3 regions of the Rahnella inusitata genome follow, and region 1 is predicted to be linked to each of the others. Evidence: predicted binding sites of a transcription regulator. Region 1 holds the regulator's gene; each other region holds the start of a gene.

What was found. Region 1 encodes LexA, which represses DNA repair genes until DNA is damaged. Its sites were predicted from a motif close to TNCTGTATGTACATACAGNA; they were not measured.
Region 2: the regulator LexA is predicted to act here: its motif matches at 4,559-4,578, upstream of I2123_RS24505 (YebG family protein).
Region 3: the regulator LexA is predicted to act here: its motif matches at 6,738-6,757, upstream of dinB (DNA polymerase IV).

The regions. Positions count from the first base shown of each region.
Region 1 covers NZ_CP065024.1:17,579-28,222, forward strand. Annotated here, with positions in the region: gene dusA (tRNA dihydrouridine(20/20a) synthase DusA) at 1-1,007, opposite strand, end outside; gene zur (zinc uptake transcriptional repressor Zur) at 1,266-1,775, shown strand; gene I2123_RS00100 (CsbD family protein) at 1,954-2,163, opposite strand; gene dinF (MATE family efflux transporter DinF) at 2,356-3,720, opposite strand; gene lexA (transcriptional repressor LexA) at 3,985-4,593, opposite strand; gene I2123_RS00115 (diacylglycerol kinase) at 4,713-5,081, opposite strand; gene plsB (glycerol-3-phosphate 1-O-acyltransferase PlsB) at 5,222-7,702, shown strand; gene ubiA (4-hydroxybenzoate octaprenyltransferase) at 7,801-8,667, opposite strand; gene ubiC (chorismate lyase) at 8,709-9,248, opposite strand; gene psiE (phosphate-starvation-inducible protein PsiE) at 9,339-9,746, opposite strand; gene pgi (glucose-6-phosphate isomerase) at 9,928-10,644, opposite strand, start outside.
Region 2 covers NZ_CP065025.1:580,804-591,447, reverse strand. Annotated here, with positions in the region: gene I2123_RS24530 (serine hydrolase domain-containing protein) at 1-269, opposite strand, end outside; partial or broken gene I2123_RS25635 (hypothetical protein) at 309-469, shown strand; gene I2123_RS24525 (hypothetical protein) at 543-1,097, opposite strand; gene I2123_RS24520 (hypothetical protein) at 1,180-1,521, opposite strand; gene I2123_RS24515 (hypothetical protein) at 1,609-1,899, shown strand; gene I2123_RS24510 (M48 family metallopeptidase) at 2,249-4,105, shown strand; gene I2123_RS24505 (YebG family protein) at 4,172-4,543, opposite strand; gene I2123_RS24500 (GNAT family N-acetyltransferase) at 4,660-5,112, shown strand; gene I2123_RS24495 (methyl-accepting chemotaxis protein) at 5,185-6,855, opposite strand; gene I2123_RS24490 (hypothetical protein) at 7,075-7,719, opposite strand; gene I2123_RS24485 (ABC transporter ATP-binding protein) at 7,735-9,318, opposite strand; gene I2123_RS24480 (ABC transporter permease) at 9,315-10,130, opposite strand; gene I2123_RS24475 (ABC transporter permease) at 10,149-10,644, opposite strand, start outside.
Region 3 covers NZ_CP065024.1:1,438,614-1,449,257, forward strand. Annotated here, with positions in the region: gene I2123_RS06815 (carbohydrate porin) at 157-1,557, shown strand; gene fadE (acyl-CoA dehydrogenase FadE) at 1,681-4,149, opposite strand; gene lpcA (D-sedoheptulose 7-phosphate isomerase) at 4,419-5,000, shown strand; gene I2123_RS06830 (class II glutamine amidotransferase) at 5,027-5,794, shown strand; gene dpaA (peptidoglycan meso-diaminopimelic acid protein amidase) at 5,765-6,490, opposite strand; gene dinB (DNA polymerase IV) at 6,772-7,830, shown strand; gene pepD (beta-Ala-His dipeptidase) at 7,892-9,352, opposite strand; gene gpt (xanthine phosphoribosyltransferase) at 9,646-10,104, shown strand; gene frsA (esterase FrsA) at 10,282-10,644, shown strand, end outside.

The DNA.
Region 1 (10,644 bases):
TAAGCCTGCGTAGCGGCTTCCTGGGGCTGATTGACCATCGACAGCGCCTGCTCGACCACGTCAATGCCCGCGCCCGCTTTATGCGCATTTTCACTGAGATGCCGACGGAACTGACGCGCACCCGGAACGCCCTGGAACAGGCCGAGAATATGGCGGGAAATATGGCCGAGATAGGTGCCTTTGCTCAGTTCCGCTTCAATGTACGGATATAGCGCGCGGATAATGTCCGGGCCGGTTTTTAACGGCGCTTCTGAGCCGAACAATTCGCGATCCACGTTCAATAACATGCCCGGATTCTGATAGGCTTCGCGGCCCACCATAACGCCATCCATAAATTGCAGATGCGTTTTGGCCTCTTCCAGCGTCTTAATCCCACCATTAATCGCCATCGTCAGATGCGGGAAATCACGCTTGAGCTGATACACCCGCGGGTAATCCAGCGGCGGAATTTCACGGTTTTCTTTCGGGCTCAGACCAGAAAGCCACGCTTTGCGCGCATGAATGATAAAGGTATCGCAGCCGCCGTTTTCAGATACCTGATGGATAAAATCACACAGGAATTCATAGCTGTCCTGATCGTCGATGCCGATGCGGGTTTTGACGGTGACAGGAATCGACACTACGTCGCGCATTGCTTTGATGCAGTCCGCTACCAGCGACGCCTGCCCCATCAGACAGGCACCGAACATACCGTTCTGCACACGATCCGACGGGCAACCGACGTTAAGGTTAATTTCGTCATACCCGCGCGCTTCGGCCAGTTTCGCGCAATGCGCCAAATCGGCCGGATTACTGCCGCCGAGCTGTAGCGATACCGGATGCTCTTCCTCACCAAAGCCGAGATAATCGCCTTTACCATGAATGATGGCGCCGGTGGTCACCATTTCAGTGTAAAGCAGCGTCTGGCCAGTCATCAGGCGGTGGAAATGGCGACAGTGACGATCGGTCCAGTCGAGCATCGGCGCAACGGAAAAACGCTGAGGGGAAAACGGGGTATTTTGGGGCATTGCGTGTTGAGTTTCTGACATCGACCTGACATTCGCTGAAGGAGTTCGTGGCGCTCCCTCTGGCGCACGGGCCAGAAGGAAGATAATCGCTGATTATACCACAGAACAAAGATTCGGCATCCGGTGCGGTTTTAGCGGAGGCGAATATCTTACAGCCCGGCGGCGCATAATTCGTCGATTTGACTGAAGCATGATAAAATCAACCATGGCCGCATGATGTGGCTTATCGATCCCAATCTGCGCTCAGAGAACGTTTTTATGACCCTGAATAATCCGGAAAAAGTCCTTTCACAAGCTGAAGAGCTTTGCCAGCAGCGTAATGTTCGCCTTACGCCGCAGCGGCTGGAAGTGCTGCGCCTGATGACGCAACAGCCCGGTGCGATCAGCGCCTATGACTTGCTGGATTTGCTGCGCGTCAGCGAACCGCAGGCCAAGCCACCAACGGTCTATCGCGCGCTGGATTTCCTGCTGGAACAAGGATTTATTCATCGGGTGGAATCCGCTAACAGCTACGTGTTGTGTCATCATTTTGAAGAGCCAAGCCACACGTCTGCGCTGTTTATCTGTGACCGCTGCGGTCTGGTGACGGAAAAAACTACTGACGGCATCGAAGAACGCCTGGCGAAACTGGCACTGGATTCTGGCTTCGAATTACGTCATTCCGTGGTAGAAGCGCATGGTCTGTGTGGGGAATGCAAAGTCGTTGAGACATGCGAAAGCCATGACCACTGCGATCACGACCACACCATCGTGGTGAAGAAACGCTAAATTTATGCAGCTGGATTTGAATTGCGAGAGTGGCGGTATTGTCGGGAGGGATTAACGGCGGTATCTGATGAGACATAAAACAGTGGGTACATCCTTGTACCCGTATCCTGAAAGCGTTCCGGGTAGGAGCAGCTACTACTCAGGATACGTCACTGAAACACGAGGGGGAGTCGCGTTTTTACCAGTGATATTTGTTGCTTGATTCCCAATCCTTGAGCTCTTTCTCGGCCTGATCTTTCTGATAGCCGTAACGCTCCTGAATCTTACCTACCAGCTGATCGCGTTTACCTTCCACTACGGTCAGATCGTCGTCAGTCAGCTTGCCCCATTTTTCTTTTACTTTGCCTTTAAACTGCTTCCAGTTACCGTCGGCTTGGTCCTTATTCATAAAATATCTCCTGTTACCTTAGGGTTTATGGCGCTGCGGGTTACCGCTGCAGCTCGGGCTTAACACTTCTAAGGTTAGTAGAGAATTTGGATTTATCCTGCAAACGAAGGGATAAAACGCGTTATTAGGATTATTCCAAAGCAGGATATAACGGCTAACCGCTATATTCTGCCCTGTAAAAAATACGCCAATTCAGTGTGATGACGATGAAAACCAGGCGTCGCGCTGCCAGTACCGGTGCCATATCCAGCCGAGGGAAACGCCCCGCAGCCCGAGGAAAACGGTCAGCGCCAGCCACAACGCGTGGTTGCCCAAGAGCGGTAATAACAGCAGCGTCAGGCCATACCCAAGTGCGGCAATCGCCATGCTGTTGCGCATATCCCGCCCGCGGGTCGCACCGATAAACATACCATCGAGCAGGTAACACCAGACCGCAACCAGCGGCAGGACAATCTGCCAGCCCAGATAACTATCAGCCAGCTGACGCAGCTCTGGCAGAGACGTCAGCGCGTTAATGATGTGCTCGCCGGTCAGTGCGTACAACAGCGCAAACGCCAGTGCCACCAGACCCGCCTGCCGACATGCCGCGCGCCACACCTTCAGCAGTTTTTCACGGTTACGGGCACCAAACGCCTCCCCTGAATGGGCTTCAATCGCGTAAGCAAAGCCGTCGAGCGCAAAGGCTGTAAAGGTCAGAAGGTTCATCAGAACGGCATTCACCGCAACAATATGGCTGCCGAGCCGCGCACCGAGAATAGTCAGTGAGGCGAAACAGAGCTGGAGTAGCAACGAACGCAGCATGATGTCGCGGTTGAGACTCAGCAACCGGTGCAGGTCACCGCGCCACGATGAGGTCAGCAGCGGGAAAGTGATCCCCCATCGCTTCATCACACGCCAGACAAGATACAGCCCGATGAACAGCGTGAAATACTCCGAACAGGCAGTTGCCGTCGCTGCGCCCTGCACGTTCCAGCCGAGCCCAATCACCAGCCAAAGATCCAGCACGATGTTAAGCAGGTTACCGGCAATGAGTAAAATCACCGGCCCGCGCACGTACTGAATTCCAAGGAGCCAGCCGAGGATCACCAGATTTGCCAGAGAAGCGGGTGCGCTAATCCAGCGGATTTCAATAAACAGCCGCGCCTGTTCCAGCACCGACTGGCTACCGCCGACAATATGGAAAGCCCCTTCCATCAGCGGATGCCTGAACAATAAAATCATCACGCCCGCCAGTACAGCCAGAAGAAAAGGCTGCACAAAAGCACGCGCCAGCAGGACTTTATCTTTCGCACCGAGCGCCTGCGCGGTCATACCGGTGGTACTCATGCGCAGGAACAACAGCATCATGAACAGGAAGGTAGTAATCATCGAACCAACCGCGACGCCGCCCAGATAATCGGGGCTGTCGAGATGACCGATCACCGCCGTATCCACCAGCCCCAGCAGAGGCACGGTGATATTAGAAAAGATCATCGGCAGTGCGAGCATCCAGAGGGCTTTATCGGTCGGGCTCAGAAAAGTGTGTTGAAGCTTTTGCAGAAGGGATTGATGTTGCATAGAGAATCTCATGCCGGAGGTTCAGGATATGCCTAAAATGACATCGCCCCGTCAGGGGCGATGATGCGAAATTCTTTCGATTAACGTCCTGAACCGTTTACTACGTCAGAGGGGGGAGACGCAGAAAATCTGTTCAGGTTGACCAAAATAATTCGAGTTGCAGGAAGGCGGCAAGCAAGCGAATCCCGAATCGCTGACTTTAGGTCAGTGATTCGGATGTACGCCCGTAGCCAACGCATCTGCAGCTCGAAGTATGACGGTCAATTAAATCCAGTCGCCGTTACGGATAACACCGACCGCTAAACCTTCAATGCTGAAGTTCTGTTCACGCAGGTCAACAACAATAGGCTGGAACTCGCTGTTTTCCGGCAGTAAATGCACAACGGTGCCCTGTTTTTTCAGGCGTTTTACCGTCACTTCATCGTCGATACGCGCGACGACAACCTGGCCATTACGCACGTCCTGCGTTTTGTGAACGGCAAGCAGATCGCCATCCAGAATACCGATATCGCGCATCGACATACCGCTGACACGCAGCAGGAAATCCGCGCTCGGTTTAAACATCGCGGGATCGACCTGATAGTGTCCTTCGATGTGTTGCTGAGCCAGCAGAGGTTCACCGGCGGCTACACGGCCAATAAGCGGTAAACCTTCTTCTTCTTCCATCAGCAGACGGATACCGCGCGAAGCTCCGGAGACAATCTCAATGACGCCTTTGCGCGCCAGAGCTTTCAGGTGTTCTTCCGCAGCATTCGGGGAACGGAACCCAAGACGAGCGGCAATCTCCGCGCGGGTTGGTGGCATACCCGTAGTGGAGATATGATCGCGAATCAGGTCATAGACCTCTTGTTGTCTGGTCGTTAAAGCTTTCATTCCGCCCCCTGGTTGTTTATACAGTCTAGCTGTGAGTATATACAGCTATACGAGCAATGAAAACCTAAGATTGAATAAAAACAGTGCATAAGCGCGATTCCTGGAATACAGATTCCAAATCAGAACCATCGCGGCCAAAAGATGCTGACCCAGACAAAAATCGCCAATATGATGGTCAACAGCACGGCAGCAGAGCCGATATCTTTGGCACGCCCGGAGAGCACGTGAAACTCAGGGCCGATGCGGTCGATAGCGCATTCCACGGCGCTGTTGAGCAGTTCCACCACGCACACCAGGACCACGGAACCGATTAGCAGGATACGTTCGATGCTGCTCACATCGAACCAGAAAGAGAGCAAAATTAATGGGATAGCCGCACTGGCTTCCTGTCGGAAGGCCGCTTCATTTTGCCATGCTGCTTTCAGCCCTTTCCATGAGTATCCGGCTGCTTTATAAATTCGGGTAAATCCAGTGACTTGGTTCGCCATTCTGTTACTGATCCTTGAGGGGTAGTCCTTCGGGTGTTTGATGCATTTTAGCGGTTTAATGGTCTCTCATCACCACAGATCTCATTTGAGCTTTCTGGTATCCTTGCGGCGAAATGGCTAACAAGAGGCTTCACGTTTTTATGTCAGGTTGGCGTAGACTTTATTACACATTATTGAATTTACCGCTTTCATTGCTGGTAAAGAGCAAAGTCATACCTACAGATCCGGTGACCGAGTTGCACTTAGACCCGACGCGCCCGATCCTGTACGTATTACCTTATAACTCCAAAGCAGATTTGCTGACCCTGCGTGCGCAGTGTCTTGCCCAAAATTTGCCCGACCCTCTGATTCCGCTGGATATCGACGGCACGCTGCTGCCAAGCCATGTGTTTATCGCTGAAGGCCCGCGCGTGTTTTCGTATTACACGCCGAAGCAGGAATCCGTAAAGCTGTTCCACGACTATCTGGATCTGCATCGCAATAATCCGGATTTAGATATTCAGATGTTGCCGGTCTCGGTAATGTTCGGACGTGCACCGGGCCGCGAAGGTCAGGATACACCGCACCTGCGCGTGCTGAACGGCATTCAGAAATTCTTCGCCGTGTTGTGGCTTGGCCGCGACAGTTTTGTTCGCTTCTCCAATACGGTATCGCTGCGTTATATGGCGACCGAGCACGGTACGGATAAAACTATCGCGCAAAAGCTCGCCCGTGTGGCGCGAATGCATTTCTCACGCCTGCGTCTGGCAGCAGTCGGCCCGCGTCTGCCTGCCCGCCAGGATTTATTCAATAAGCTGCTGGCCTCGAAAGCCATCGAAAAAGCCATTGAAGATGAAGCGCGCAGCAAAAAGATTTCCCACGAAAAAGCCCAGCAAAACGCTATCGCGCTGATGGAAGAGATCGCCGCGAACTTCTCTTATGAAGCCGTGCGCCTTTCCGACCGCGTGCTGAGCTGGACGTGGAACCGCCTGTATAAAGGCATCAACGTGAATAACGCCGAGCGCGTGCGCCAGTTAGCGCAAGACGGGCAGGAAATCGTGTATGTGCCCTGCCACCGCAGCCACATGGATTATCTGCTGCTGTCTTACGTGCTCTATCATCAGGGGTTGGTGCCGCCTCACATTGCTGCCGGTATCAATCTGAATTTCTGGCCAGCCGGCCCGATTTTCCGCCGTCTGGGTGCGTTCTTTATCCGTCGTACCTTTAAAGGCAACAAACTTTATTCGACCGTGTTCCGCGAATATCTGGGCGAGCTGTTCAGCCGGGGTTATTCGGTGGAATACTTTGTCGAAGGTGGCCGCTCGCGAACCGGACGTCTGCTGGAGCCGAAAACCGGCACGCTGGCGATGACGATTCAGGCCATGCTGCGCGGCGGTTCCCGCCCTATTACGCTGGTGCCGATTTACATCGGTTACGAACACGTGATGGAAGTGGGAACTTACGCAAAAGAGTTACGCGGCGCGACCAAAGAGAAAGAGAGTCTGACTCAGATGCTCAACGGCTTGCGTAAGCTGCGCAACCTCGGTCAGGGCTATGTGAACTTTGGTGAACCTCTGCATCTGACCACCTATCTGAACCAAAACGTGCCGACATGGCGTGAGGCGATCGACCCTATCGAAGCCCAGCGTCCGAGCTGGCTGACGCCGACGGTGCAGGATCTGGCTGAGCAGATTATGGTGCGCATCAACAATTCAGCGGCGGCCAACGCCATGAACCTGTGTTGTACCGCGCTGCTGGCGTCCCGTCAGCGATCACTGACCCGCGAACAGTTGACTGAGCAGATTGATTGCTACCTGCAGCTGCTGCGCAACGTGCCGTACAACGCCGATTCCACCGTGCCCGATCTGACCGCCAATCAGTTACTTGATCACGCGTTGAACATGAATAAGTTCCAGGTCGAAAAAGATAATATCGGTGACATTATCGTTCTGCCGCGCGAACAAGCCGTGCTAATGACCTACTACCGCAACAACATTCATCATATGCTGGTGTTGCCGTCGCTGATTTCAAGCATCGTGATGCACCACCGTCTGGTCACTCGCGATGAATTGCTGCGTCAGGTTGAGCTAATTTATCCGATGCTGAAAGCCGAACTGTTCATGCATTTCGATAAAGCCGATCTGCCACATGTGCTGAATGTTCTGACGCTGGAGCTGGCGCGTCAGCAGATTATTCATCTGGAAGATGATGAGTTATCGCTGAATCCGGCACGTATCCGCACGCTGCAACTGCTGGCTGCCGGGGTACGTGAAACACTGCAACGCTACGCGATCACCTTCTCCTTGCTCACCACCAATCCAAGCATCAATCGCGGTGCGCTGGAAAAAGAGAGCCGGATTATGGCGCAGCGTTTGTCGGTGCTGCACGGTATCAATGCCCCTGAGTTCTTCGATAAAGCGGTGTTTTCAACGCTGGTCGGCACACTGCGCGCAGAGGGTTATATCAACGATATCGGTGATGCGATTCAGGAACAAACGCGTGAGATTTACAACATGCTCAGCGACCTGATGACGCCAGACATCAAACTCACTATCGAAAGTGCCGGTATGCCTTCCGAGCTGCCGCAGCCGACCGAACCACCGGCTGAGCCTAAGCTGGATGTGCGCGATACCGATCATTAATCGCCCGTTGTGACGCGGTAAATGGCAGGAAACAAAACGCCCGGACTTTGCAAAAAGTCCGGGCATTTTTTATTGTCTGAAGAGATTGCCTGAAGAGATTAGAAACTGAACGCCGTCAGGCTCATCAGAATCCCCAGGAACAGCACCAGACCGACATAGTTATTCTGACGGAAAGCCAGGAAACAGGCGTCACGTTCGCGCTTCGCGATCAGTTTTTGCTGATGCACAAACAGCGCAGCAGCCAGCAACAGCGACCAGTAGAACGGTGCGCCCAGCTGCGAAAGATGCCCGACAATCGCCATCAGAACCAGCGTTGCCAGCTGCAACATGCCAATGATCAGCGTGTCAAAACGGCCAAACAAAATGGCCGTCGATTTTACGCCAATCTTTAAATCGTCATCACGATCGACCATCGCATATTGCGTGTCGTAGGCCACCGTCCAGCAGATATTTGCCACGAACAATAACCAGCAACTTAGCGGAACGGTTTCACTGACGGCAGCGTAAGCCATCGGGATTGACCAGCCAAACGCCGCGCCCAGCACAAACTGCGGCAGATGGCTGACGCGTTTCATGAACGGGTAAATCCATGCCAGCGCCAGCGCGGCAAGCGAGAGGAAAATCGTCATGCGATTGAGGGTCAGTACCAACAGGAACGACACCAGCACCAGCCCGGCAAACAGGATTTTGGCCTGCTTACCGCTGACCGCCCCGCTCGGCAACGGGCGGTTGGCAGTGCGCTTAACGTGCCCGTCTATTTTGCGGTCAGCGTAATCATTCACCACGCAACCGGCGGCGCGCATAAAGAAGACGCCCAGCACGAACACCACCAAAATTTTAGCAGAAGGCATGCCGCCACCGGCCAGCCAAAGCGCCCACAGCGTCGGCCACAGCAGCAACAGCGAGCCGATGGGTTTATCAATGCGCATCAGGCGGCAATAATCCCGCCAGGTGCCCTGCGTCATACTTCCCGACACTCTCTGTTCTCCTTGTGGGTTGGTCTGGCTCATATCCCGCTCACTTTGCCTTCAGGGCGGTGAACCGGTGAATCTGGCAGGAAAATTTCCGTCAACAGCAGCGGCTTATCAGACAGACGCAGACGCGACCGGCGCGCCCATAAGTCGCCCTGCTCACTTTGCAGTTGCCCGAGATGAATGTAATCGCGAGTCAGGTTATTACCGCTAAACAGGTAGCGACCCAGCGGTAAGGTACCCAGATCCACCAGCGCCATGTCAGGCCCGGTCAGTGTCTCTTCGGGAATGATAGTACGTCCAAGCAACCACGGCTCGGCGTCGCCAAACAGTACGATTTCGCGCACCCAGTAACGGGCGCTTTCCGGCAACTGCTGAGCTTCACTTTCTCCCAGCTCAGCGCGGCTGACAAAGCATTCGTTTTGAGGTTTAACGGTGACAGTAACACCCTGTTTTTCAAAGCGACGGGTCATGGATCCCATTTCCATCAGCCAGTCGGCCACGTCCGCAGGAACGTCAGTCGGATCGTTAAACCAATGAATCGGGGGTTGTGCAGGGGAATGGGAATCAGACATCAACGGCTCCGTAATGGAGGCAGGTATACCTCCAATGAATTATCTGCCTCGTATTCTAACGCATGAATGCGAGGCAGTAATCGCATCATTTTACTCGCGGCGCAGACGTTCGCTGTTCGCCAGGAAGAGCGTCACGACCAGGACGAGGATCGCACAGGCGTACACCAGTGTGTCATAAGGGCTTTTGTGGTCGACGATAATCAGTCGAATAATCGCCGTGATACCGATATAAATAAAATAGCGTAATGGGAAGTGATATCCCGATGAAAAATACTTAATGATCAGCGCGATAAATTCGAAATAGAGGAAGTAAATCACAATTCCCTCTATCAGAAGATACGATGAAGATTGATCGTTGTTCACGAAAAGTACCATTGCTAAATGGTAGGTTTCGCGGCCGATGAAAATCATCAGTATCGCGGCCAGCCCCAATAAAAATACGTTCAAAATTCGCTGCATGATGACCGAAATCAGCGTTGCACGTTTTGATCCTGCCATGTGACCTACATCCCACTTTTGTTATTAATACCCGCAGAATACCACAGAGTCCGCACAGGAAAAGCGGCATTAAAAAAGGGCCAGCCTGTGAAGGCTAACCCTTTTGTTTCGGTGTGTTACTCACACTCGTTTACCCTAAATCATTCGAGTTGCATCAAGGCGGCTCGAAGGATGACAGGTTTTAGCGCCAGTTTTTAAAGCGGTTGATTAGACCATTCGTCGAACTGTCGTGACCTTTCACATCTTCGCTGCCTTCGAGCTCTGGCAGGATACGGTTCGCCAGTTGCTTACCTAATTCCACGCCCCATTGGTCGAAGGTGTAGATGTTCAGGATAGCGCCCTGCGTGAAGATTTTGTGCTCATACATCGCGATCAACGCACCCAGGCTGTACGGCGTGATTTCACGCAGCAGGATGGAGTTGGTCGGACGGTTACCTTCAAACACTTTGAACGGTGCAACGTGTTTCACGTCTTCCGGTTTTTTACCCTGGTCGGCGAATTCTTTCTCGACCACGTCCAGAGATTTACCAAACGCCAGCGCTTCCGTCTGTGCGAAGAAGTTAGACAGCAGTTTCGCGTGGTGATCACTCAGCGGGTTATGGCTGATGGCCGGCGCGATGAAGTCACAAGGGATGATTTTAGTCCCCTGGTGAATCAGCTGATAGAACGCATGCTGGCCGTTGGTACCCGGCTCGCCCCAGATGATCGGCCCAGTCTGGTAATCCACCGGATTGCCGTTACGGTCAACGAATTTACCGTTAGATTCCATATTGCCTTGCTGGAAGTACGCAGCAAAACGGTGCATGTACTGATCGTATGGCAGGATCGCTTCGGTTTCAGTGCCGTAGAAATCGTTGTACCAGATACCGATCAGCGCCAGCAGAACCGGCAGGTTTTT
Region 2 (10,644 bases), on a different contig from region 1:
GGTGCCTCACCCGCAGCGACGGCCTCGTGATAGGATTTCAGAATTCCGTAATCCGGTAATCCGGCGGTATGCGCCAGCAGCTGGCGAAGCGTGAAAGGTTCGCCATCCAGCGTTGTGTCCAGGTTTAGTACGCCGTTCTCACTCAGTTTGAGTGCGCAAATCGCGATCGCCGTTTTGGTAAAACTCCAGTAGGGAAAAAGTGCAGATTCACTTCCCTGCCCCCACTCTTCGCCAGAAGCCGAAAGACAGTAACTGTGAAAGGTGGTCATCAGTGGATCTCCTTAACCGGAAAAGTTTATGTATTCATTGATCACGGATCGTATAACAATTTCAAGAAAGTCACCGGTAATGGTTTCTCACCTTATATTTATCACGCGATTCAGTACAACTTCACCGACGACTTTGGGGGGGAAGCGGGATCAGCATCCCGTCTGTTTTCGTCATCAGCGTACAGTGGATCTTCGGATAAGCCTGTATACGCAAAAGCCCCTGCGGCATTGACCTCCACAGGGGCTTTCTCAAGACATCGACATTACAGTAACTTATTTACCGAGAATGTTGTTCACGGCAGCGGTGTGCCCTGCTTTGTCTTTCGCGCCAGAGATCACCTGAATCACGGTGAACTTTTTCTCGCCGGCAGCCAGCAAGGTAGCCTGCAGAACATCTTTGCCGTCCATTTTATCTGTGGCTTCGATGTGGTCAACTTCCAGCCCTTTGACGTTTTCCATCTTTTCGCTGGTCACAGTGTAGCTTGGTGAAGCCTGTTTCTGTTTATCCTTGATCGTTTTCATACCTTCAAGGAAATCAGCATCGCTGGCGGCACGGGCAACCAGCGGGATGTCATCTTCGCCAATCAGCAGAACGCGTTTTTCCTGCTTGCTGACGTACATTTTACCCGGACCACCGCCCGGCACAGGCTGCACTTCATAACCTGTCAGGTTAAATACCTGTTTACCGTTGAGCAACGTCACAGTTTGGGTGGTGGCTGCGGCTGCCGGTGCTTTCACTTCCGCTGCGCTAGCCAGTGTGGCTGCGCCGCCGAGTACCGTCAGCAGGCACAATGATCCCATCAGATTGATTGATTTTCTTAACTTCATGTAGAACTCCCTTCTTCCTGTAAAAATTCTCTGTATGAATTACCCTGCGACAGTGCGCGGAGTACCCATAATATAGAGAGGGTTATTTCATCAGATCGCGAATACATATTCCCGAGCCGACTAAAAACAAAATAATTGGCCAATACCGTACCGGGATAAAAAAGAATTTGTGCGTTCTTTCCGGTTCAAACATCGGCTGACTGTCGGTCATCTTTGCCACGTACGCCAGGAGCTTTTCCTGTTTAATCGCGTAGACAAAAATGCAGCACAGAATAGATGCCAGTATAAATGTAGCCCCTGTTGCCCATAAATGCGCAGAAAAATAACCTTCCTGCCAAATGATATCGACAATCCATTTTAAAAATACGTAGGCAATCGAAATCAACACGGCGATAAAAAACCCTACTCCGCTCCATACTAACATGGTTGATATCCTTGAGTTTCAAATCTAATAATGCATAATCTCTGTCGAAATTAGCGTATTTTTTCGATAATGGCGAGGAGTTCTTGCATGCTGATATATCGCGGCGCCGGTATTATGACCCTTTTAATGCCGATTGTTACTGTACTATTGTTAATGTGGTTATGGCCCGATCCGAGTGTGAAAAAGGGTGATGTGTCATTAATGCAGTTCCTGTTGGGCGTAGGCATTGGCGCGGCCATCAATACGGTTATGGGATTGATACTCAACAGAAAAAATCATGATGGCGGTGTTCGTCACCACTTCTTTTATATTCCCATGCAGTGGCCTTCCCTGGCTATAGTGCTGGTTTGCAGCATTATTGGTTTTATCAAACACTGATTATTCAAGGCCATCAGACATGATGGTTTATCCGCCTCATTTCCGTCATCGAATCAATCCGATGAAATAAAACTTAACTCAAATTACCCTCACCGTTTCTGAAACAATTGCAGACGGCAACTGCAATGCGCACTATTCGCAAGGTAAATAATCCGAAAAACAAATAATAGCTTGTCGCGACGGGTAAAATATCGTCTTATAGCAACGCTTCACAATTCATAAAGTTAATATAGCTGATGCACGCCAGAGAAGGATCTCGCGCATTTCCCCTTATGCCGTTAATCCTTCTTTCGGTATTGCCTGATATAAGCAGCTTGTCCCTCTAACAGACAGTTAGCGAGTTTCTATTTTGAATAAATTAACGGCATTGAGAAAAGGTTATGCAAAGGTATTCTTCTGGCTTCTGGTCACGCTATTTTTGATCCCCGCCATCACGCTGGTATTTGCTGAATACGGCAGTAATCAGCTTAACCAACAATATACTCAGATCTTTATTGATGACGCCCGCGGGCAAAATCAGGACGTCGGTAAACTGACGGATTTCCTGCAACAAAATCCACCCTCCAGCGTCTGCGGCCCCGTGTCGGAAGATCTGCTCGATTATAAAAATGCGGTGTGCGCCGAGAAGTCCGAACTGTGGCAATTCTACATGATGGACAAAGTGGCATTCTGGACGCTTATCGCCAGCGCTGTTGTGCTGCTGATGGTGTTGCTGTTCAGCGCCCTCGCTTTCAGGAATCGCCAGGGACAATTGCTGAGCCTGACACTGGCCCGTCATTTCCTGATGCTGGCCAGTGCGCTGGAAGTATTAGTGCAAGGTGCGATGCTGGTCTGGCTCTCGTTCTGGGGCACGGCATTCTTCACGCAAACCTACTATCCAAAACTGGTGATGGCGGTCGGCCTGCTGGTGCTGGCCGGGATGTTCTACATGATCAAAGGCATCTTTAAAAAGCTGCCGCGTGAAGACGGGATCGAAGGTGAAGTCGTGACGCGCGACGCCGCGCCCGCGCTGTGGGCACGTATTGATACGCTGGCGGCCAAAGTCGGAACGACACCGCCTGACCATATCATTGCCGGCATTGATACTAACTTCTATGTGACCGAAGCGCCGCTAAGCGTCAACGAGCATCCACTGAGTGGCCGCAAGTTGTACGTCAGTATCCCCCTGTTGCGCCAGCTGACCACCGCACAGGCCGACGGCGTGATGGTGCATGAGCTGACACATCTGCATGAAGGCGATACCGCATCAGGCGCGCTGCTCGGGCCGAAGCTGCACCGTTTTGATATGTATACGCACCTGATGGGTCAGAACGTCGCGACACTTATCGTCTTTTATCCTCTGTGCCTGTACCGCATGTTGTTCGAACTGGCATGGCAGCGTAACAGCCGTGAACGTGAGTTCATTGCCGATCGCAGCGCAGCGACGCACACCACGCCTGCCGCGATTATCGAATCACTGATTAAAATCTCAGCCTATGCCAGCTATCGCAGCGAAGTCGAACGTACCCTGTTCGATAACAAAACCCTGCATGAGAACGAGTTGGGGATCAGCAAAGCGATAGCCGCAGGTCTGCCGCAACACGTCAGCTCGCCAGACTTTATCAGCCTGATGCGCGAGCAGGATGTACCGCACCCGTTTGACTCCCACCCGCCGTTGACGGAAAGAATGCGCAACGTCGACTACCACGTGGAAGAGTTGGGCTATGCCGCGATTGCAGCTGAACCCCCTGCTGAAAGCTGGGTGGATCTGATGCCGGTTGCCGAACAGATTGAGCAGCAGCTGTGGCAGAAGTACGAGCGTGATTTCTCATCGGTACATGAAGAAAGTCTGGCGTGGCGTTATCAGCCTGAGGGCGAAGAAGAGACGGCGCTGGTACTAAAACATTTCCCGCCGGTGGCCTTTACGCTGAAAGATGGTTCTCAAATCGAGATCACCTATCAGGGCGTCGTGAAACCAAAAACGGGGGAATTACTGGAGTGGGATAACGTGAAGAACATCAACGTGATCCGCCAGTTCGGCACTGAGGTGCTGTATCTGCAACACGTCCAGCCGAATGCGCAAGGGAAAAAACGCAGTGAGATCCGCCTGCCAGGTCTGAAAAAGGAAATTGAAGAGTTTAAAAATACGCTGGGCTACTACTGGCATCGTCACCAGACGGTGCGTGCGTTGCAGCAAGAGGAAGAGGCTGCCGCTGCGCAAAGCTAAAAGCCGGTAACGAAAAGCCCCGCTGAACACCTTGTGAGATGTGTTCAGCGGGGCTCTGTTTTTTCATCAGGCCGCTTTAATCGCGCGAACCTTTTTCGTTTTTACAGCGTCTTCGGTGTGTTCTGCCACGTCCGCGTCTTCAACAGGTGTCTCTTCTGCTGTTTCAGCGTCGGCCTTCACGTCGGCAGGTGCCGTTTCTGCTTCCGGCAGTTTGCTGGTGCGCAGGATATGCTGAACGGTATCTTTCTGCTCGGCAAGGTGCAGCGCAATGTTTTCCGCCAGAACCTCGTCGATCTCGATTTCGCTCTGTAACAGCCAGTCAGTAAAAGCATCTGCCATGTCGAGCATTTTGTCGTAGGCGTCCGCTTCTTTCTTATTGGCAAATGTCATTTTTTCTTCACCTTTTCTGACGACAACAAATTTTGTTTCAACAGCCATGATTCTCACTCCTTATACTGTAATTATATACAGCATATCAACAATGGATGACGTTGACATCATACATTTAAATTTTTACGTTAGTATTTTAACGGGCTCATTATACGGTGATATCAATGAAAGATGTGCAATGCTGGACGAAAGACGGGTACCTCATCACCACAGACATTGAAAAGATGGATATTTCAGCCATCCAGCATTACCTGACCCGTTCGACCTGGGCGGCAGGTATTGATGAACAGACCGTGCGCGATGCCATCGCCAATAGCCTGAATTTCGGGTTGTTCGACGGAGACAAACAGATTGGTTTTGCCAGATTTATCACCGATTATGCCACCTTTGCCTACCTGTGCGATGTGTATGTTCTCGAGGATTATCAGGGCAAAAATCTGGGGGGATGGTTAGTGGAATGCTGTCAGTCACACCCGGTTACCGCGCGATTGCGCCGCATGATGCTGTTTACCACCACGGCGCCGTGGCTTTACAAGAAGTTTGGCTATGAGCCAGTCAATACGCCGGATTACGCGTGGGCGATCGCCCGTCCGGACATCTATCTCAACAAACACTAGTTGCTGCACCTCTGACGCCCGAACCGCAGGCGTCAGAAGTTTCACGTTTTACCTGAAAATATTTCCCGGATTTTAGAACGTCTCCCAGGAGCCTTCGTCAGTTTTATCAGCCGGTAAACGCGCGCGGCCAGACAACAGTGCAGGTCTTTTCAGCGGCGACGGCTGGCGTAGCGCAGTATTTACCGCCGCGGCGCTGACTTTAAAGATGCTGATCGATTCCGCCAGACGCTCGGCCTGCTCGTTCAGCGAGTACGCTGCCGACGAGGCTTCCTGCACCAGCGCGGCGTTCTGCTGCGTCACTTCATCCATTTGTGTAATGGCTTTGTTGATCTCTTCGATTCCGGTGCTTTGCTCATGGCTGGCGATAGAAATCTCGCCGACGATATCCGTCACGTTCTTCACGCTGGACACCACTTCTGCCATGGTGGCACCGGCTTTGGCGACCAGTTGCGTGCCGTTATCGACTTTCGATACCGAATCGTCGATCAGTACTTTGATTTCTTTCGCCGCAGAAGCAGAACGTTGCGCCAGATTGCGGACTTCAGAGGCCACAACCGCAAAACCACGCCCCTGTTCACCAGCACGGGCAGCTTCTACCGCGGCATTCAGCGCCAGAATGTTGGTCTGGAAGGCGATGCCGTCAATCACAGAAATGATATCGACAATTTTGCGTGAAGAAACGTTGATTCCCTCCATGGTGCTGACCACCTGCCCGACCACTTCGCCCCCTTCGACGGCCACGCGTGATGCCTGTGCCGCCAGCTGATTAGCCTGACGCGCGTTTTCGGCATTCTGTTTTACGGTGGCGGTTATCTGTTCCATCGCCGAGGCGGTTTCTTCCAGTGAACTGGCCTGCTCTTCGGTACGCGAGGACAAATCCAGATTACCGGCGGCGATCTGGCTGGACGCGCTGCTGATCGCCTGCGTGCCTGAACGGACCTCAGTCACGATGCGCAGCAGATTTTCGTTCATATTTTTCAGCCCCTGCATGAGCTGGCCGGTTTCATCGGAGGAGGTCACGCGGATTTCTGTGGTCAGGTCTCCGGCGGCCACGCTTTCAGCCACCTGCACGGCGGTACCGAGCGGACGGATGATCGAGCGGGTCAGGAAATACCCCATGATCATTGCCAGCAGCACGGCAATCAGGGAGAAGACCAGCGTCAGCTCAATCGCGGTTTGTCCATCGGCGACGGCTTTTTTACCTTCGGCTTGTAACTGCGCATCCTGAGAATCAGCAAAGGCGGTCGCCAGCCCCAGATAGGCATTCTGAGAAGTGGTGAGTTTACGCAGCACATATTCTGTCGCGCCCTCCACATCACCGGCCTGGGCTAAACGTATCAGTTCTTCTTTACCCGCTTCAAAGACATCACTGGCATCCTGCAGTGCTTTAATTTTTTGTTTACCGGTCGGGGTGGACTGAATAGCGGCAATTTTATCCATCGCGAGATTGGTTTGTTTGATGGTGTCGTCGAGCTGTAAATAACGTTTTTTATTTTGCTCCGGATTTTTAGTATCAATGACTATTCCGCGCAAAAACTTTATCTGGTCATTCACCCCGTCGCGAACATCAAATGCCAGACGGACTTTCACATAACGGTCGTTTACAATTTGCTCAATACTGCTGTTAATACTGCTAATTTTTATGACGGCGGTGGCACTGACGATGATTAAAAGCAGGATGATGAGGCCGAATGCGGCACCTAAGCGGCTGCCCACGCGCATATTGTTGATCAGTTTAAACATGTTATTTCCCTTATTTCCGGGCCAATAAAAACAAATACAATGAAAAATAATTCAAAATATTGATGATTACATAGCGGGACTACTTTCTAATGATTATTAAATTCAAATGAGTTATCGGTATGAATAAGGGGAACTTTAGGCGGGATATTTACGGGAAAGTGTAAAGAGAGGTGAATGAATTTATAACGTTACTGAACAAAGTAACGTTATAAATGGAAATTACGCTTTAGGGCAGCCAGTCACCTGCGGATAGGCAGTACACACTAATTGCAGTTTGTTGACCGGTTCAAAGCCCTTTTCATCCATACATTTTTGCGCCTGTGCAGCGCGACCAATGGAAGGTGAAACCGGGTTCGATCCCAGCGGATGTGGATAACCACAGGCGTACATAACGGGTATTGCCTCTCGTTGATTTTCACTGACATGCGAGAAATGTTGTGATGCGCCTTTTCTGCGCCAGCTGACCTGATCGTATTCCTTCATTCCGCTTTCAGGTTTGATGTCATAAAAACCTCTGTCAGCGTCAAACGGCAGCGCCTCAAGCTCTTTCAGACTGAGTTCATGCCCGCGCTTTTGCGCTACACAGGCCGGAAGCTGTGTTCTGACGTCGCAAAAATCGAAACCGCCTTTATAGGTAAATCCCTGCTTATGCATACACTGAAAGCGCAGCGCGGTGAAATTATCCGGTTCGTAGGTCACGGTTCTGAACTGATAGCCACATTTGACCATCGCCGCCCGTACGCCTTCCTGTGTCGTTGAAGGCCGTTGCCATTGCTCATTCTCATAAGGTGGCGGGCAACCGGTGAGCAGAAATACCGACGCCACCAGCGCCGGGAGGGTGAAAAAGTGCACTTTGCGTAACATCATTCTTCCTTGTGATCAGGCAGTCAGGGTTTCTTCCAGCCAGCCGACGCGCATTTCTGGCACCGAACGCAGCAGTTCGCGGGTGTAATCATCCAGCGGTTCCACCAGTGTAGAAGCAACCGGCCCCTGACGCACAATCCTGCCTGCTTTCAGTACCGCAACGTCGTCTGCAATTTCGCGCACCACCTGCAAATCATGGGTGATAAACAGATAGGAAATGCCGGTGTCCTGCTGGATTTTACGCAGCAACGCCAGCACGTCGCGGGCGACCAGCGGATCGAGTGCCGACGTCGGTTCATCACACACAATCAGTTTCGGCTGCGCCGCCAGCGCCCGCGCAATACAGACGCGCTGCTTCTGGCCGCCGGAAAGCGCAGACGGAAATCGTTCCGCCAGTTCAGCGTGCAGTCCGACCTGCGCCAGCAACTCACTGACGCGTGTGTCGCGCTGGCTGCGGCTGAGATCGGAGAAACAGGCCAGCACGCGGGCGATCTGGCTGCCGACGCGTTCTTTCGGGTTCAGGGCGGTATCCGGGATCTGATGGATTAGCTGCACGTCGCGCAGTTGCGTACGGCTGCGCTGCCGCAAACTGGCGGGCAGTGTTTGCCTTTCCAGACTCACTTCTCCGGCTTCCGGGCTGAGCAGCCCGCAAATGACTTTGCCGAGCGTCGATTTCCCCGAGCCGGATTCACCGATCACCGCCAGTGTGCGACCGCGAGGCAGGGTCAGTGAGACATTCTGCAAAACCGCCTGCGCATGGTAGCGGGCACTGATGTTGTCGATAAACAGCGCGACCGGTGCCTCGCCGGTTTGTGGCTTTTTTACCTCGCCCTGCGCATGCAGAAGGCGGCGGGTGTAATCCTGCTGCGGCTGGGTCAGAAGCTGTTCTACCGGTGCCTGTTCCACGGTTTTGCCCTGCTGCAATACCATAATCTGATCGCTGATTTGCGCGACAACCGCCAGATCGTGACTGATATAAATCGCCGCCACGCCGGAAATGCGGATCACATCACTGATGGCTTTCAGTACGCCGAGCTGCGTGGTGACATCCAGCGCGGTAGTCGGCTCATCGAAAATCAGCAGTTCCGGTCCTGCGCACAGCGCCATAGCGATCATCGCGCGCTGTAACTGCCCACCGGAAACCTGATGCGGATAGCGCTGATAAAACTGCTGAGGCTGCGGCAAACCGAGCAGTTCAAACAACTCAATGGCCTTCGCCTGCGCTTGCTGGCGGTCATACACTTTATGCCTCAGCGACGCTTCAATCACCTGTTCGCCCAAGGTGATCGCCGGATTAAAGGCCGCGCCAGCGGACTGCGCCACGTAGGCAATATGCCGTCCGCGCACCTGCCGCAAGCGGCGGTCGGACAGCGTGGTCAGCTCCTGTCCGTTGAACAGAATACTGCCGGATTCAATGCGCATCCCCTGACGGCAATGCCCGAGGATCGCCAGCCCGATGGTGGATTTCCCCGCACCGGATTCACCAATCAGCCCCAGCACTTCGCCGCGTTTGACCGTGAAAGAGACATTATCGACTAACGTGCGCGGGTTTTTACCGGCGGAAACCACAGACAGTTTTGTTACGGTTAACAGGCTCATCCTTTTCTCCCCCACACGCGGGTGGTTCCGCTCATCAGCCAGTCCGCCACGGCGTTCACCGCCAGCGCCAGCACGGCAATCGCGCCGCCGGGCACCAGCGCCGCCCAGACGCCAAACAGAATGCCGTCTTTATTATCACGCGCCAACCCGCCCCAGTCGGCGGTCGGCGGCTGAATGCCTAATCCGAGGAAAGACAGCGCCGACAGGAACAGCAGAATAAAGATAAAACGCAGGCCGAATTCGGCGATCAGCGTCTGTAGCGCGTTGGGTAAAATGACATGCCAGAGGATCCAGCCGAGGCTTTCGCCGCGCAGACGCGCCACATCCACAAATTCCATCACGCCGATATCCACCGCCAGCGATCTTGCCACGCGCAGCACGCGGGTGGATTCCAGCAGACCCAGCACCAGCGTCAGCACCGGAATCGTTTTTGGCAGCACGGCGAGGACGATCAGCGCCAGAATCAGCGTCGGGATCGCCATCACAATGTCGTTACAGCGAGAAATCACCTGATCCAGCCAGCCGCCGCGCAGACCCGCGATAAAGCCCAGCGTACAGCCGACCGCAAACGCCACCAGCGCTGCAAGCGCGGTGACGCCGAGCGAGACGCGCGTGCCCCAGATCAGCCTTGAGAGCAGGTCGCGACCGAGATTATCGGTGCCCAAAATAGCGTTTGGCCCCGGTAAATCCCAGGACATGCCGAGCGTCTGATCTGGCGCGTGCGGTGCCAGCCACGGCGCGAAAATCGCGATAAGAATAAAGAGACTCAGCACCAGCAGGCCGAGTATCGAGGAAGGTTTTAAAGCAGGCATTGCAGCAATTCCTAAAAGTCAGCGGTTGTGGCGTAAACGCGGATTGGCGACCAGCGCCATCACATCTGCCAGCAAATTCAGCAGGATATAAATCCCGGCCAGCAACAGCGCACAGTCCTGCATCACAGGAATGTCACGTTTGCTGATGCTGTCGACCATGTATTGCCCGAGCCCCGGATACACAAAGACGTTCTCGACAATCACCACACCGACCATCAGATAGGCCAGATTGATGGCCACCACGTTGATAATCGGACCGATGGCGTTCGGCAGCACGTGACGCCAGAGAATGCGCGAAGGCGCAAGCCCTTTCAGCAGCGCGGTGTCTACGTAGGCTGAGCTTTGCGCGGCAATCAGCGCCGCGCGGGTCATGTTGCTCATGTGTCCGAGGATCGCCAGCACCAGCGTGGCACACGGCAGTGAAATCGCCGAGAGTTTAGCGCCCAGCGGCATGTCTGCCGTGATGCTGCTGTTGCTCGGCGCCCACGCCAGCGTGATGGCAAAAATCAGGATC
Region 3 (10,644 bases), 1.4 Mb from region 1:
GTTTCCCCGGTTTGTTTTTTGACAGTTGATTCCTCTGGCTATTATCTTCATTTCTCGCCAAAACGCCTCTGGCTCTTATTTCTATAAAATAATACAGCTGAATTTAATTCAATGCTGATCGTTAATCTGGGTATAAGAAAAGGACATCAATATATGATGAAAATTAAGCCAATTGCCTTGTTGATTGGTCTTGCTGTGTCGGGTTCCGTGCTGGCTGCGGGTTCGTCCTCCAGCCTGGAAGCCCGTATGGCAGTGCTCGAGCAGCGTCTTCAGCAGGCGGAAGCGCGGGCAGATACGGCAGAGAAACAGATCCAACAGTTGAAAAAACAAGATGTACAACGCGAGCAGGAAATTGCCAGTGTGAAAGAAGCCACGCCGGTGGAAGTGAAATCTGACGGTATCTCGACCAGCAAACCATTAACGTTAAATGGCTTCGATAATTTGAAATTGTATGGCGACGTGGAATTTAACGTAGACGGCGCAAGCCGTACCGGTCAATTAATATCGGCTAAAAGCGGTGACGGGAATAAATGGGCGGGCAGCAATGAACGCTGGGATGTTAATGGCCGTTTGTTGATTGGTCTTGATGGTTACCGCCGTAATGACAACGGGCAATTCTCCGGTTTCTCGGTGCAGCCGACTGCGGATCTCAACGGTTCGACCAATGTCGATGATGCGGCATTCTTCTTCGGTGAAGAGAAAAACTGGATGGCGAAAATCGGCCGCTTCGAAGCGTACGATATGTTCCCGCTGAATCAGGATACCTTCATTGAATACTCCGGTAATACCGCCAACGATTTGTACGCTGATGGCTACGGCTATGTGTACATGATGAAAGAAGGGCGCGGACGTAGTGACAGCGGCGGTAATATTTTGCTGAACAAAAATATCGGCAACTGGTATTTCGAACTGAACACGTTGATGGAAAATGGCACCTCGCTGTTTGCCGATCAAAACTACCACGGCAACAAACTCGAACAGGATAAAAACGTCGCGTATCTGCGTCCGATCATTGCCTGGAAAGGGGATGCGTTCTCCATCGCGGCGGCAATGGAAACCAACGTCGTCAATAATGCTTACGGCTATAAGAACGATCAGGGTGAAACCATCGATCAGTCCAAACGTAACGGTTACGGTATGACGATGACGTGGAACGGTCAGAAAGCCGATCCGCAGGACGGCATTGTGGCGAACCTGAGTACGGCGTACATGGATGCTTCTGACGAGAAAGACTTTACCGTCGGCACCAACGCGCTGTGGAAGAACTTCGAACTGGGTTACATCTTCGCGCATAACCGCATAGAAGAATTTAATGCTAACGGCCTGCGCCCGATGGATAACGATAACGCCGGCGATGACTGGTTCAGTGAACCGGGTAGCTACGATATTCATACGATCCACGCGAGTTACCTGATCCCGAACGTGATGAACATGCAAAACTTCAACGTCTATCTGGGCGCGTATGTGTCAATGCTGGAAGCGGATAAACATTACAGCAACGATAACGACAGCGATCAAAGGTATGGCGGGCGTGTCCGCTTTAAATACTTCTTCTGATTGCCCGTCAGATTTCGTGGTGCCCCCTGCAACCCGATTTATTTAGGGTAATCCGGCGAAATGTTGAAAAAAAAGCCTGAGTGCGTAAACACTCAGGCTTTTTTGATCCGTTAATCTTTTGGATTACGCGGCTTCGGTATGACGCGGTTTCGCTTCATCCTTTTTTACGCTGGCTTCCTTTTGCTTCGGCTGGTGTGCGGCCAGTTCGTGAGGTTCGAATTCATCAACGTTGATAGAACGCAGACGGCTCTCTTCCGCGCGGCTGAGAATTCGCGCATCGTCGGCGCTCAGATGACCGGCATCCAGCCCTTTCTGCGCAAGAATATCCAGACGGGTGAACGGCAACTTTTTACCCATCGCGTCACACAGGCGTTTATGCACCGGTTCGGCAGCCAGAATATCTTCCAGCGCCTGCTCCAGCAAACCGACCGGGTTGTGCTCGCTTGGCGTCAGATACTGACCGCGACCTATGCGGCTGCGGGTCGCAGACGGTACCTGCAGAATACGCGCCAGCTCATGGTCCAGACGGTCGGACGGTGCCGCGTGCGTGCCGCCCAGCGGGAACACCACCAGACGCATCAAGCCTGCGATAAAGCGGTTCGGGAAGTTACGCAGCAAGTCGTCAATCGCCACTTCTGCCTGATGCAGACAATCCTGCACGCCCCAGTGAACCAGCGGTAAATCGGCTTCGTGACAACCTTCTTCATCAAAACGTTTCAGCGTGGCGGTCGCCAGATACATCTGGCTGAGGATATCGCCGAGGCGCGCCGAAATACGTTCACGACGTTTCAGGCTGCCGCCGAGCACGCCCATCGACACGTCAGCCAGCAGCGCCAGGTTGGCACTCAGACGGTTGATGTGTTGATAGTAGCGGGCGGTCGCGTCATTCACCGGCGTATCACTGGTGCGGCCACGGGTCAGGCCGAGCCAGAAACTGCGCATGGTGTTTCCGCCGACGTGGCCGAGATGTCCGAACAGTGCGCGGTCAAAATCAACCAGATCGTTTTTCTCTGCCGCCGCCATTTCGCGCAGAACGTAAGGATGGCAACGGATCGCGCCCTGACCGAAGATAATCATGCTGCGGGTGAGAATATTGGCACCTTCGACGGTAATCGCAATTGGCGCGCCCTGATAGGTTCGGGCCACAAAGTTGCTTTTACCGAGCATAATGCCTTTCCCGCCGGTGATATCCATCGCATCCATCACGGCGCGCTGGCCACGGTGCGTACAGTGGTATTTCACAATCGCCGACAGCACTGCCGGTTTTTCGCCAAGCATGATGCCGTTGGTGATAAGCGTCGCCGCAGCGTCCATCACATAAGCGTTACCCGCAATGCGCGCCAGCGGTTCTTCGATGCCTTCCATTTTGCCGATCGGCAGTTTGAACTGACGGCGGATATAGGCGTAAGCGCCGGTCGCCAGCGCCAGTGATTTCAGGCTGCCGGTTGAGTTGGAGGGCAGCGTAATGCCACGTCCAACCGACAAGCATTCCACCAGCATACGCCAGCCCTGACCGGACATTTTCGGGCCGCCGATGATGAAGTCAATTGGCACGAAAATGTCATTACCGCGCGTCGGGCCGTTCTGGAACGGGACGTTAAGCGGGAAGTGACGATGGCCGATTTCCACGCCTTTGGTATCAGTCGGGATCAGCGCACAGGTGATGCCCAGTTCGGTATCATTGCCGAGCAGGTGATCGGGATCTTTCAGTTTGAACGCCAGACCGAGCACGGTGGCAATCGGTGCGAGCGTGATGTAACGCTTGTTCCACGTCAGGCGCATGCCGAGCACTTCTTTGCCCTGCCACTGGCCTTTACAGACGATACCGAAATCGGGGATTGCACCGGCATCAGAACCGGCTTCAGGGCTGGTCAGCGCGAAACACGGAATTTCCAGACCTTCGGCCAGACGTGGCAGATAGTGATCTTTTTGTTCTTCAGTGCCGTAATGTTGCAGCAGTTCGCCCGGACCGAGGGAGTTCGGAACGCCGACGGTGATCGCCAGAATGCCGGACACACCTGCCAGTTTCTGTAAAACGCGCGCCTGAGCGTAAGCGGAGAATTCCAGACCGCCGTATTCTTTCTTAATGATCATCGCGAAGAAGCGATGTTCTTTCAGATACGCCCACAGCTCCGGCGGCAAATCGGCCAGTTCATGGGTTATCTCAAAATCATTCGCCATGCGGCAGGCTTCTTCCACCGGGCCGTCGATAAAGCGCTGCTCTTCTTCGGTCAGGCGTTGTTCCGGGTAATCCTGCAACTTTTTCCAGTCTGGCTTACCGCCAAACAGATCGCCTTCCCACCACGTCGTACCGGCTTCAATGGCTTCTTTTTCCGTGCGGGACATGGCGGGCATGACCTTACGGAAGGTGCGAAGCGCCGGTCCTGAGAATAATGCGCGACGTACGGCAGGGATGTTCAGTGGCAACAAAATGATCGCCAGCGGCAGCAACAGCCACAGCGTCCACAGGTTGATTGCGCCCATCACGGCGGTAAACGCCAGCAAAATCAGGCTGCTAATAGGAAGATTGACGCGGTGATAGAACAGCGCGCCCAGGATAACGACAAATGCAACAATGCTAAGAACCATCATAGTAAAGCTCCTGAGTAGTAGGAGGTCTGACCTGTTGTAGGGATATAATGGTTTTAGTCCATGCTCATTTCTTTATCAATGTGTTTACATACTAATTACAACACAGCTCACAAACCGGCCGCACGAAGCGTCAAAAATGGAAACTATCGGAATCATTACCGCTTCATTGCTTCTCGGCGATCCGCCGATCCGTTACACTGCACAGCGGAAAGTTTTATTGCTATCGGCCGCGTGTGACACGGCTGCAAATGGACATAAAAGAGGTTGCTATGTACCAGGGTATTATCCGTACTGAACTGAACGAAGCTGCTGAAACGCTGAATAAATTCATCAGCGATCCGGCAAATATTGAGTCTATTCAACGTGCAGCAGTACTGCTGGCCGATTCCTTTAAAGCGGGCGGGAAAGTGATTTCCTGCGGCAACGGCGGATCACACTGCGACGCTATGCACTTCGCGGAAGAACTGACGGGCCGTTACCGTGAAAACCGCCCCGGCTACCCGGCGATTGCGATTTCCGACGTCAGCCACATCTCTTGTGTCGGCAACGATTTCGGTTACGAATACATTTTCTCCCGCTATCTGGAAGCGGTAGGCCAGAAAGGTGACGTGCTGCTCGGCATCTCGACTTCAGGTAATTCCGGCAACGTGATTAAAGCCATCGAAGCTGCCCGCGCCAAAGGCATGAAAGTCATTACCCTGACCGGTAAAGACGGCGGTAAAATGGCCGGTTCTGCCGACGTGGAAATCCGCATTCCGCACTTTGGTTTTGCAGACCGTGTGCAGGAAATCCATATTAAAGTCATTCATATTTTAATTCTCTTGATCGAAAAAGAGATGGCGAAGGCGTAAGACCTTTGTTGTAAAGGAGGCGGGAGATGTGCGAATTGCTCGGGATGAGCGCTAACGTTCCTACTGATATTTGCTTTAGCTTCAGTGGATTAGTGCAGCGCGGTGGCGGGACAGGCCCGCATAAAGACGGTTGGGGCATTACCTTCTACGAGGGGAATGGCTGTCGTACTTTCAAAGATCCGTTGCCGAGTTTTAATTCGCCCATCGCCCGCCTTGTTCAGGAATACCCGATCAAATCCTGCGCGGTGATTTCCCATATTCGTCAGGCAAACCGTGGCGAAGTGGCGCTGGAAAATACCCATCCGTTTACCCGCGAACTGTGGGGCCGCAACTGGACTTATGCGCACAACGGTCAGCTGCGCGGTTATCGTCAGCTCGACACCGGTACGCTGCGCCCGATAGGTCAGACCGACAGCGAATACGCGTTTTGCTGGCTGCTGCACAAGCTGACGGAACGTTATCCGCGTCGGCCTGCGAGCTGGCCTGCGGTATTTCGCTTCATTGCGTCGCTGGCGGATGAGTTAAGGCAGAAAGGGGTGTTTAACATGCTGTTGTCGGACGGGCATTTTGTGATGGCCTATTGTTCGACAAATCTGTACTGGATCACGCGCCGCGCGCCGTTCGGCAAGGCCACGTTGTTGGATCAGGATGTAGAGATTGATTTTCAGCAGCAGACGACACCCAATGATGTCGTCACCGTGATTGCCACACAACCGCTGACTGCAAACGAAACCTGGAACAAGATTGCCCCAGGCGAGTTCGCGTTATTTCACCTGGGTGAACGCCAGCTGTGAGGACAGCGGGGTATTGGACAGCGGCTGAAGCACTTCATATTTACCGTCAGTTACCACCACGTTGGGTGCCTGATGGTGTTTCTCAAAGTACGCATATCCCGGCTGGAGCTGACGCCAGAAGTTAATGTAGCTTGAGTTTTTGTGCGCCTGCATGTTGGCATCAGTCATACGGAACGGATAAATACTGATTTGCATATTGCGCTGGCCGAACTGGAAAGCAGCCTGGACATAGGTGAAAATTTCATCCATGTAGCCGTCGGTCATCGCGTAGCAACCGATTGATTTACAGTTACCGTGGATCATCAGGTACTTGCCTGAGTAACCCTGGGAAATGTCATAGGCGTTCGGGAAACCGATATTGATCGCGCGATAAAAGCGGCTGTCTGGTTTCAGGTGGTGAATATCCACATTGTAGAAACCTTCCGGACTTTTGAAATCGCCTTCACGACGTTTATTTCCCAAACCACCAGAAAAGTCGCAGATGCCGTAGCTGCCGATCAGACGAAATTCGCCGTCGAGCTGCGCGTACATTTCGAGTTTACGTTCTTGCTTGAAAATCTGGATATATACCGGAGCGCCTAACAACTGCTTTTTAAGCGCAGCGTTGACCGGGACAGGTTCGCTGGCCACGGCGTAATTTGCTGTAAATAAAGGCAAACTGAGGAGCATCGCAAGGAACAGCGCGATTCTGATCATTCTAAATCCTGCTTAATAATAATTCTGATGTTTTGTCTCTCAGATGAAACCATCTTTAAGACCGCCACTGATTGATTCTTATGTACAGCCTGTCTCAAACGCTGCCATATTAATACTGATTAATATTTTAGCAATCACCAAATAATGAATAATGAATGTCGTATTGTTAAATATGTGTACTTGCCAGAATGGGTGATTAATTAACCCAAATTTATCGCCATTTTCTGTGTTTGAAATTGCATCTCTTCACTGTATACTTATACAGTCATCAGGGGAGGGGTATGCGTAAAATCATTCACGTGGATATGGACTGCTTTTTCGCGGCCGTTGAGATGCGCGATGATCCGTCCCTGCGCGACATTCCGATCGCCATCGGCGGCAGCCGCGATCGTCGTGGTGTGATTAGCACGGCCAACTATCCGGCACGCAAATTCGGCGTCCACAGCGCGATGCCCACCGGGATGGCTTTGAAACTCTGCCCGCACCTGAAAGTCATCCCCGGCAGAATGGAAGCCTATAAAGAAGCCTCTCACCACATCCGTGAAATCTTTGCGCGTTATACGCCGCTTATCGAACCCTTGTCTCTCGACGAAGCCTATCTGGACGTGTCAGACGCCACCCAGTGCAACGGCTCGGCGACGCTTATTGCCGCCGAAATCCGTCAGGCGATATCTGATGAAATCAATCTGACCGCCTCGGCCGGTATCGCGCCCATCAAGTTTTTGGCGAAAATCGCCTCTGACCTGAATAAACCCAACGGCCAGTTCGTGATCACGCCGGATGAAGTCGATGCGTTTTTACAAGATTTACCGCTGAGCAAAATTCCCGGCGTCGGTAAAGTGACCGCCCAGCGCTTGCAGGAACACGGGCTAATTACCTGCGGTGATGTGCAACGCTATGATCTGGCAACGTTGCTCAAAGGTTTTGGCAAGTTTGGACGGGTCCTGTGGGAGCGTTGTCAGGGTATCGACGAGCGGGAAATTTCCGCTGAACGGCTGCGTAAATCAGTGGGCGTCGAGCGCACACTGGCGGAAGATATTCACAGTTGGGAAGAGTGTGCGGCGTTGATCGAACGCTTATATCCCGAACTGCATACGCGGCTGAGCAAAGTCAGCCCTACGCTTCGCATCGCGCGGCAAGGCGTAAAACTCAAATTCCATGATTTTCAGCAGACCACGCAGGAACACGTCTGGCCGGTGCTCAATAAAGAAGATTTACTGAAAGTCGCGCGGGAAGCCTGGGAACAACGACGGGGCGGGCGGGGCGTAAGGCTGGTGGGACTGCACGTGACGTTGCAGGATCCGCAGATCGAGCGGCAGTTGCTGTTGCCCTGGGAATAATTTCACGCGTTTGTAGGGATGCCTTAAGCTCCTCCCCTGCGAAGGGGGAGGAGCTTAAAAATCAGTTCTTCTGAGGAATCGCCTTCAGCAACGCTGTCAGCAGTTTCCAGTACAGCTCAACGCTTTCGATTTCAACCTGCTCATCCGGCGAGTGCGGGCCGGTGATGGTTGGCCCGATGGAAACCATGTCCATGTCCGGGTACGGTTTTTTAAACAGACCGCATTCCAGACCGGCGTGGATCACCATGATGTTCGGGGTTTTATTGAACAGCGTTTCGTAAGTTTCACGCACCAGCGTCATCACCGGCGAGCTTGGCTCTGGTTTCCAGCCCGGATAGCTGCCTTTTGCCAGACTTTTCGCACCAGACAGCGCGCTCAGTGAGTTCAGCATGCTGACCACGTACTCTTTCCCGCTGTCGATCAGGGAACGGATCAGACTGTTGATCGCCACTTCGTCATCTTTCATGGTGACAACGCCGACGTTCAGAGAGGTTTCGACCACGCCTTTCACGTCATCGCTCATGCGGATCACACCGTTTGGCGTGGCATTAAGCAGCGCGAGGAATTTGCCCTGGGTTTGTGCCGTCAGCGCTTTCGCGTTGCTTTGTTCAGCTTCAACCACCAGCGCGATTTTCTTCTCTACCGCAGACAGTTCGAACTGGATCGTCGCCAGGAATTCCTGTGCAGCCGCTTTCAGTGCGTCAGATTTGTCAGAGGCAATCGCCAGCGTCGCGATGGCTTCGCGCGGAATAGCGTTACGCAGCGTACCGCCGGTGAAGTCCAGCAGTCGCAGGCCGAGAGAGTCGGCGTGATCGGCCAGGAAACGTGCCAGCAGTTTGCTGGCGTTGCCCAGACCCAGATGAATGTCTGCGCCGGAGTGGCCGCCTTTCAGGCCTTTCAGGGTCAGTTTCAGCGTGGTGAAACCGGCCGGTACGGCTTCGCGGCTCAGCGGCAGCGTGGCAGTGAAGTCGATCCCGCCCGCGCAACCCATGTAGATTTCGCCTTCGGTTTCGGAATCGGTGTTGATCAGGATTTCAGACTGTAACCAGTTTGGTTGCAGGCCGAATGCGCCCGCCATGCCGGTTTCTTCAGTCATGGTCAGCAGCACTTCCAGCGGGCCGTGTTCGACGCTTTCATCCGCCAGAACCGCCAGCGCAGAGGCCAGACCAATACCGTTATCAGCACCCAGCGTGGTGCCGCGTGCTTTTACCCAACCGTCTTCGATAAACGGCTGGATGGGATCTTTAGTGAAATCATGAACGGTATCGTTGTTCTTCTGCGGCACCATATCGAGGTGAGCCTGCAGGGCGACGGCTTTGCGATTTTCCATGCCCTGGGTGGCCGGTTTGCGCAGCAAGATATTGCCGACTTCATCACGCTCAGCGTGGATACCTTTTTCCTGTGCCCATTCAACGATGTGTTTTGCCAGCGCTTCTTCATGATAAGAAGGGTGCGGAATCGAACATACTTTGGCAAAAATATCCCACAACGGTTGTGGCGAAAGCTGAGACAGTTCAGACACTATAAGTCTCCTGTAACAGTCAGCTCATTCAGGCTCCATGTGCAGGCGAACTGATTGAGATGCTGTAGGTTTAAGGTTGAGTAATCCCCGCCAGACGTTGTGGCGAGTGGCCTGACAGAATATCACTTAATCTGATGCTGTGCGCGTATGTGGGGAGAAAATCCGGGGTTTTTGGGCACCTGATACCAGATATTCGCTGGTTTTTGTGAGCCAGAATCTCTATAATCCCGCGCAACCTTTTTTCCCCCGAATACATTCTTAGAAGCCGTCTTTTCACTGGCTGGGACACCTTTATGAGCGAAAAATACGTTGTAACCTGGGACATGCTGCAAATCCACGCCCGCACGATGGCTAAACGTCTGCTGCCGGCAGAACAATGGAAAGGCATTATTGCAGTCAGCCGTGGCGGCCTGGTCCCGGCAGCGTTACTGGCGCGTGAACTGTGTATCCGTCACGTAGACACCGTCTGCATCTCCAGCTACGACCATGACAATCAGCGCGAAATGCAAGTGCTGAAACGCGCAGAAGGTGACGGTGAAGGCTTTATCGTAATCGATGATCTGGTAGACACCGGCGGCACCGCGAAAGCCATCCGTGAGATGTACCCGAAAGCTCACTTCATCACTATCTTTGCTAAACCAGCTGGCGCACCGCTGGTCGATGACTACGTGATAGACATCCCGCAGAACACCTGGATCGAACAGCCGTGGGATATGGGCGTCGTGTTTGTTCCTCCTTTAGTGGGAAAATGATTTACTACGCTTTATAAAAGACGCCTGGCTCATTGCCGGGCGTTTTGCTTTCATTGACTTGAAATCCCTTTCGCTTGACCTCACTCCTGTCTTGTCGCACCGTTAACACGTTATAATCCCCTCATGAAAGGGTGGCCTGCGGGCGACCATCTGCTTGCTAACGGAGGATCATGCATTATGGCGCCAGTCAATCTCACGGAAAAACTGTTCAAACCTTCCTTCAAATACCCGGAAACCTCGACGCTTGTCCGTCGCGTTCATCATCACAACGTTCACCCGCCGATGCACTCAGCGCTGGAAGGGGATACGGTGAATTGCTGGTACCGGACCATTAACCGTCTGATGTGGATGTGGCGCGGCGTGGATCCGCTCGAAGTGGAAGAGGTGCTGTCGCGCATTGCGGTTTGCAAAGCCGAGCACAGCAATCCGCTGCTGCTCGATACGGTCATCGGCTATCGCAACGGCAACTGGATTTATGAATGGTCGAATCAGGCCATGCTCTGGCAGAAGAAAGCCGCAGAAGAGTCAGATGCAGATCTG